Hydrogenispora ethanolica: one gene and its partner. The protein of the gene in region 1 interacts with the protein of each later gene in a pairwise test. Links are inferred from orthologs where the notes say so. Each region holds a gene or a part of one and is shown on either strand. Other genes may lie near its edges.

Region 1 (4,038 bases):
CCGAATCGTCGGGTTTTCTTTAAAATCGGAGGAGTAGTGCTCTGTGTGCTGGTCCTTAACATCCTAATTCAAGCGGTCGTAATTCAGAAAACCTATGAGATTCGCGGCTGGGAAGCGAAAATTAGAGATGTGAATCGAGAAATGGTCGAAGTTCGAATGGATATGGCAAATCTTGAATCTCTGGATCGAATTAAGTCAATCGCTCAAAATGATTTGGGGATGAGAGAAGCTGGGTCTTCTGATTATCGTTGTATTGCAGTTGCTCATCCAAAATCCTCGAATACTATTGATAATCCCAGAAAAAGCGGGAGTCTTTTAGCAAAAGTCGCTTCCTGGGTCGGAGGGTTTGGAGCCACAATGGCGAAAACCCCCTGATAAGTGTCTCTTTCTCTCTGAATACTAAAAATGATATCAAAAAATTTCGGCGGAGGGAAAAAGTTGAGTCTGGAGGTAACTTCAAAAAAAAGACTCGCCGTATTACTTTTCATTGCGCTAATTTTGACGGGCTGTTTGGTATTACGGGTTATTTATTTACAGGTTTTCATGGCCGGTTGGTTGAAAAAATCCGCTGAAGCTCAGCGATTGCGCTCAGTCCCAGTTCAAGCTCGCCGCGGAACAATTTATGATCGGCTTGGTAACGAATTGGCAACCAGTGTGGATGCTGACAGTGTATATGCTGTTCCTGCTGAGATTGAAAATCCTTCCAAGACAGCTATGATCCTTTCGGAAATACTCGGACTAGACAAGCAAAAGATTCAGGGGCTCATCGCCAAACGAGCCTCTTTTGTTTGGGTCAAGCGGAAGGTCACTTTTACCGAAATTAAGCGGTTGCGAGAAGCTATAAAAGTTCATAAACTGCATGGCATTGAGATTAGCCAAAAAGCGCAGCGGTTTTATCCCCAGATGTATCTTGCGTCTCAAGTCTTGGGGATTGCCGGTATCGATAATCAGGGGCTTGAGGGACTTGAGAAATATTATGATTCATACCTCCAAGGAGTACCCGGTCGCGACCAGGCAGAATTCGATACTGCCGGACGGCATATTCCGCAAGGCGAGCGTCGTTATATTCCTCCTGTACCAGGTGATTCCATTTATCTAACTATCGACCAGAACATTCAATTTATCGCAGAAAGAGAGTTGGAAAAGGCCGTAAGCGATACGGGCTCCAAAAGAGGCATGGCGATAGCGGTCAATCCGCAAAATGGCGATGTTTTGGCCGTCGCTGTCCGGCCCAAATTCGATCCCAATCAATATGCGGATTATCCTGCTGAAAACCGCAGAAATCCGCTTTTTACGGATATGTACGAACCAGGTTCGACCTTTAAGATCTTCACCGCTGCGGCAACATTAGAAGAAGGAAAAGCAAATCTGGAATCCACCTTCTTCGATCCCGGTTTCATTATTGTGGATGATCGCAGATTGAAGTGTTGGAAAGCGGGCGGACACGGTAGTCAGACTTTCATTGAGGCATTAGAGAATTCTTGCAATCCAGTATTTGCCACCTTGGCATTGCGGCTCGGCAAAGAAACTTTTTATCAACACATCAAGGCTTTTGGCTTTGGAGATTTAACCGGAATCGATTTTCCCGGAGAATCAGCCGGGCGGCTGAAATCACTGGCGGAAGTAAAAAATGTTGAATTGGCGACGATTGGATTCGGGCAGGGAATTACGGTCACCCCGCTTCAGATGGTGATGGGGGTTTCAGCGATTGCAAACGGTGGATATCTTCTTAAACCTCATTTGGTTAAGGAGATCTACGCTCCCGATGGAAAATTGATTAAAAAAACCGATCGTGAAGTCGTTCGTCAAGCGATTTCTACGAAGACCGCCAAATTAATGGCCCGCTTGTTACAATCGGTGGTCACGAATGGTTCCGGGGCTAACGCTTATTTGGAAGGTTACCGGGTGGCGGGTAAAACGGGAACCGCTCAAAAAGTGGTAGCGGGTCAACGAGGTTATAGCCAAGTCATCGCTTCTTTCGTCGCTTTCGCTCCGGCTGAAAATCCCCAGATTTTAGTGATGGTCTTGTTAGATGAGCCGAATATTTCAATCCGTTATGGTTCAGTCATTGCTGCTCCAGTGGTTGGCAATATTCTACGGGATACCTTACGGTACTTGGGGGTTAAACCAAAATTCGACGAAGAATTGTTGCCGAAAGATAAGGTCCGGATCATTGAACCGGAAATTACCGTGCCAAACGTTTTGAATCTGTCGGTGGCAGAGGCGGTATCCCTTCTCAAAAAGAGTGGGATTGAGTATCGAATATCGGGTTCGGGAAATTCCATTTATGACCAAACGCCTAAGCCCGGAGTCGTAATCGGAAAAGGCTCAAAGGTATTGCTATATCTGGATCCCACGGGAAAATACAACCTTCAGAATGATAAGGTGGTTTTACCCAATCTACAAGGCCTGGATCAACCCAAAGCTGAAAAAGTAATTACCGAATTAGGATTGAAAATTGAGATAGTTGGCCGTGGGGTAGTGGTTAGTCAAAACCCGTTGCCCGGGACTGCGTTGCGGTTTGGAAGCACGGTTAGAATCACTTGTCAGACATCATCGAGCAAATCACCTTAATTTACCATTAAGCGGATAGAAATGAAGAGATCGGATAGACTACCAATGTTACAGTTTTTTATCATATCCATACAAAGCAGGATTGTATTCGCAATTAGCGAATACCTATCTGGATTTAGTTCTATCTCTTATCGGGGCTTTGGTTTTGATAGATGGAACTATTTTGCAGAGGGGGAAGTTCTGTGAATTTACGAGATTTGCTCATCAATATTCCGGTACAACAAAGTTCCGGTAATCTTCTTTTAAATATCTCAGGAATTGCTCAAGATTCCCGTTCGGTTAAACCGGGCGATCTTTTTTTATGCGTGAAAGGCGCCCGTTTTAATGGTCATCATTATTTGAAGCAAGCTGCTGAGGCTGGGGCAGTTGCTGCTATTGTGTCCGAATGGCCTACATGCGATTTTGGCTTGACTTTAGTTCTGGTTCCGGAGGTCACCAATCCGGTAATAAAAGAGATAGCCGGTGCTTTTTACGGTTATCCGGATCGCCGGCTCAAATTGATCGGAGTGGTAGGAACGAACGGTAAAACCACTTCCACGTATTTGATGAAGAGCATTTTGGAGGCTGCCGGTCACAAGGTCGGCCTGATCGGCACGATCGCTAACTTAGCCGGCGATCAATCCATCGAAACCGGAAATGGTTCTCATAATACCACTCCCGGTGTTTTAGAATTGCAGAAATTGTTTGCGGCAATGGCGGAAGCCGGTATTCAATATGTAGTCATGGAGGTCTCATCCCACTCCATTGCGCAGGATAGAGTATGGGGCCTTTCTTTTATTGGCGGGATTTTTACAAATATTACTCAGGATCATTTAGATTACCATAAGACCTTTGCTGAATATCTTAAAGTCAAGTCTCGTTTTTTTGTGGAGCTTCCCCAAACTGCCTGGGCGGTGTTGAATTTAGATGATCCGCATTCCAATGGAATGATCAGTCAAACTTCCGCTAGAGTATTGACCTATGGAATTGAGCACCCGGCTCAAATCAAAGCGGAAGACGTCAGTCTGGAACACACAGGGGTTTCTTACCATGTTTGTATGCCGGATGGGAAAATTAAATTAAACCTCCATCTCACCGGCTACTTTAATGTCTATAATAGCCTTGGCGTTTTTGGAGCAGGATTGGCTTTAGGTATCGAACCGGCCACCATAAAAATTGGCTTAGAAAAGGTAATGGGGGTACCGGGGCGTTTTCAAACAGTTCCTGGAGCCTCTTCTTTCGGGGTGATTGTTGACTACGCGCACACCCCCGATGGATTGGAGAATATTTTGGCAACTGCCCGTCGCTTAACTTCCCAACGGTTACTGCTGGTTTTCGGTTGCGGAGGAGACCGGGACCGTACCAAACGGCCGCTGATGGGGGAACTGGCGGCGAAAATGAGCGATTTCACCATTATTACTTCAGATAATCCGCGCACCGAAAATCCATTGTCCATTATTCAAGAGATCGAAGCTGGTTTTAAGA
Region 2 (3,470 bases), on another replicon or contig:
TTGATCTGCGCCAGATGCTGGGGAAACTCCGCCGGCTCCAGCGCATCCAAAGGGAGGTAGGTGGTTTTGACCTCTTCCACCAACAGCCGCTCCGTGCTCTCCAACAGCCCGTCGATGCGGCCGCGGATCCGCAAGCGAAAGGGATCGCGCTCATAAAGGAAATCGATAGGCACCTCGGCGCGGTAACCCGGCAAATGGCGGGTCGAAACCAAGTGATGGCCGGCGCTGCCTTCCTGGCCGCGGGTAGCCGGGGTAAACGCGGCGCCCAGATCCTTGGGGTGAAAGAGCCGGTTCAGCAGATCGGTGGCACCGATCGTGATTTGATGAATGGCCAATGGCTAAACCTCCGTTTGGTGAAGCTGGCAACCGTCTCCCTCCATGGAGGGAGACCGGTTGCCATTCGTCTTTTTGAGTTTTAAATGTGCTTCTCATTAAACTTAAATATCGATAGAAGCCTTTATCTTTCGAAACAGTACCCGCCTTCAAGGATGAAGGCGGACGCCGCATCTTTTCGCGGATGAAAAACTGCGGTTGTCAGCGGAAGCCTGCACTTAGTTGCCAGACAGAAGGCCAGGGATGGCGAAGACATTCAAGAACCGGGATGAATGAGGGAGGTCTGGAATCCGTAGGTTCCAGCGCCTTTTTGGTGACTTTTGGGGCGGACCAAAAGTCACCCGCCGCCGGAACCGTGGGCCAAAGGAACAAGCATCCAAAAGCTCTTTACATTCCAAATCAAAAATCTGATTTTGGGCTGTTTGTCAAACGTATCCTTTTATTATGGCTTCGACTTTTTTCTCTGTGAAAGTTGAGTAAGTTGAATTAATGAAAAGAGCGGGTCCTCATCCGGCCTTCGCGAATGATTTCATTCTAACACGCTTCCGCGAAAGGGCGCAAATTTTATTCTCATCCCCGGCCGGGCGGTCCGGGAACCGTCCCGAAAACGGAGAACGGACGGCCGCTTTCCATTCTTCCCCTGTATGTTTTGGCACAGCGGCAGATAAAGCTATGGAAGAGGTGGAAGCATGGTGCGTTCCCGGAGAAGAAAGCTGACCAGGCCCGGCAAACGGCGGCGTTTTTCCCGGCTCATCCTGGGACTCGTCCTGGGAGTCGGGTTTTTGTTGGTATTATTCATTTTTTTCAACCCCTTCGTTTGGCGGCTCAATCTCCGGGCGGAACTGGAAAAGAACAAATCCGCGTCGACCGTCTATGACCGGGACGGCGAGGTGGTGGCGGATCTCTATGCCCGGGCCCGGATCTGGGTGCCGATCCGGCAGGTGCCGGCCGCGCTTCAGCAAGCCTTTGTGGCCACGGAGGACGCGCGTTTTTATGAGCACAAGGGGATCGACATCCGGGGCATCCTGCGCGCGCTATACCAGGATGTCAAAGAACGGAGCAAGGTCCAGGGCGGGAGCACCATCACCCAGCAGCTGGTGAAGAATCTCTATTTCTCGCAGGAAAAGAGCTTTTTCCGCAAGGTCATGGAGATGTCCTATGCGATCCGCATCGAGCAGCAATACAGCAAGGCGCAGATCCTGGAGATGTATATGAACAGCATCTATCTGGGTCAAGGCTCCTGGGGGATCAACAGCGCGGCCCAAGTCTACTTCGGCAAACAGGTCCCGGATCTCACCGTGGCGGAAGCGGCGCTCATCGCCGGCCTGGCCAAAGGGCCCGAATACTATTCGCCGTTTCGCCATCCCCAGGCGGCGCTGGCGCGGCGCAACGTGGTCCTGCAACTGATGCGGCGCCACGGCTACCTGCCGGAAAAAATGGCGGCCGAGTTGAGCAAACGGCCGTTAGGCACTTTGAATAACCCCGGTTCAACCTATGTCGGCGCTTACTTCGTGGATTACGCCCTCGATCAGCTGCGCGCCAAGACGGGCTATACCGAGAGTGATCTACGGTCGGGCGGATTCCGGATCTATACTACGATGGACCGGAGGATCCAGAAAGCGGCCGAGGGAGCGCTCCAATACTTACCGGCCCAGGGGCCGGACCGTTGGGGAGTCGTCCAACCGCAAGGCGCAATCGTCGCCATGGATCCCAAAAACGGGGAGATTCTGGCCCTGGTCGGCGGGAGGCGCTATTCCGCGGCCGAACCGAACCGGGCCTACCAGATACACCGCCAACCGGGTTCGGCCATCAAACCGTTTGTGTTCACGGCCGCGTTGGATGCCGGTTATACCCCGGATACGCCGGTGGTCGACCAGCCGCTGGCCATCGACGTCCATGGCCGGCTCTGGGAACCCCAGAATTACGATAACCAGTATCGCGGCACGATCAGTCTCCGGACCGCCTTGGAAGAGTCGGTCAATACGGTTGCGGTCCAGCTGGTGCAGGCCCTGGGACCCGCCAATGTTTTCGAATTGACCCGCAGGATGGGTTTGGTCAGCCTGGTGGGAGAGGGGGAGAAGAATGACCGCAGTCTGGCGCCCTTGGCCCTGGGCGGTCTGACCAAAGGCGTCACCTTGTTGGAATTGACCGGGGCGTACAGCTCCTTTGCCAACCAGGGCACCCGTTCCGAGCCGTTCGGTATGTTGAGGGTGTACAGCCGGGACGGGAAACTGATTTACCGGGGCCAGCTCCGTCAGGAGCGGGTGATTTCCGCCCGGACCGCCGAGACCCTGACCGCGATGATGGAAGGAGTCATCGCGCGGGGCACCGGGATCCGGGCCAAGATCGGGGTGAAAGCGGCGGGCAAGACCGGAACCTCCAATTGGAATACCAACGGCTGGTTCGTGGGGTATACCCCCGAAATCCTGGCCGGGGTGTGGATCGGCAATGATCAGGAGAGCAAGCCGCTGGAAGTCAAGGGTGTTGCCTTAGGAAGCGGAAAGGCCTCAGAGATCTGGGGCAGATTTTTGGGACAGGTTCTGGCCAGGAGCGTCGCAGCTCCGCCAGGCTCGCCAACGCCATAAAGATCTGGGCGATATTAAACGCCCAGGCCGATCCGTTAATCCCCAACAAGGGAGTCAGGAACACCAACAGGCCGGTCTTTAACCCGGTGGACCACAGACTGAGGCTGAGAACCTTATCGGTTTTGCCGATCGACGCCAAAATGGCGATATTCAGGATGGCGACTCCGGTGAAAGGCAATCCGATAACGGTGAGGCGGATCAGGTATACGGGAGAGAGGTCGTCATAGAGGAGCCGGGACAGCCAGGGGGCGCCCGTGAGGATCAGCATGAAGCCGGCCAGACAGATCGCCAGGGAAGCGCCGTAGAACAGCAAAATTTTGCGGTGGATCTTGCGCAGCCGGTTGGTCTTGGCATCCGAGCTGATTTGCGGGGAGAGCACGGTAGCCAGCGGCCCGATGAAGATCAGCGGGAAGTAAGCCACCGGTTCGGCCATCCCGGTCAGCTTCCCGAAGAGTCCGGTACTGTCAAAGACAGAATAGCCGGCTTGGATCAGAAAATAGGGAATGATCACGCCTTCGCTGGCCAGACTGATCGAGGTCACGATCTGATTGA

Evidence for each region. The genes of interacting proteins can lie anywhere in the genome.
Region 2: the proteins of EDC14_RS23115 (region 1) and EDC14_RS04025 interact in binary tests that used the Escherichia coli proteins (3 or more experiments, as listed by UniProt). The link is inferred for Hydrogenispora ethanolica from one-to-one orthologs.

The regions. Positions count from the first base shown.
Region 1 is NZ_SLUN01000043.1:7,154-11,191, forward strand. What follows is about bases 49-3,006. They hold EDC14_RS23115 (penicillin-binding transpeptidase domain-containing protein), read left to right. Parts: upstream 49-438; coding sequence 439-2,574; downstream 2,575-3,006. Other genes in these bases: EDC14_RS23110 (hypothetical protein), read left to right, coding at 49-375; EDC14_RS23120 (UDP-N-acetylmuramoyl-L-alanyl-D-glutamate--2,6-diaminopimelate ligase), read left to right, coding at 2,757-3,006. In the rest of the region: more of EDC14_RS23110, read left to right, coding at 1-48; more of EDC14_RS23120, read left to right, coding at 3,007-4,038. UniProt on the Escherichia coli protein: Essential cell division protein that catalyzes cross-linking of the peptidoglycan cell wall at the division septum. Required for localization of FtsN.
Region 2 is NZ_SLUN01000003.1:173,541-177,010, forward strand. What follows is about bases 541-3,470. They hold EDC14_RS04025 (transglycosylase domain-containing protein), read left to right. Parts: upstream 541-1,022; coding sequence 1,023-2,918; downstream 2,919-3,470. Other genes in these bases: EDC14_RS04030 (oligosaccharide flippase family protein), read right to left, coding at 2,809-3,470. Also shown: EDC14_RS04020 (ATP-dependent DNA helicase), read right to left, coding at 1-335. UniProt on the Escherichia coli protein: Cell wall formation. Synthesis of cross-linked peptidoglycan from the lipid intermediates.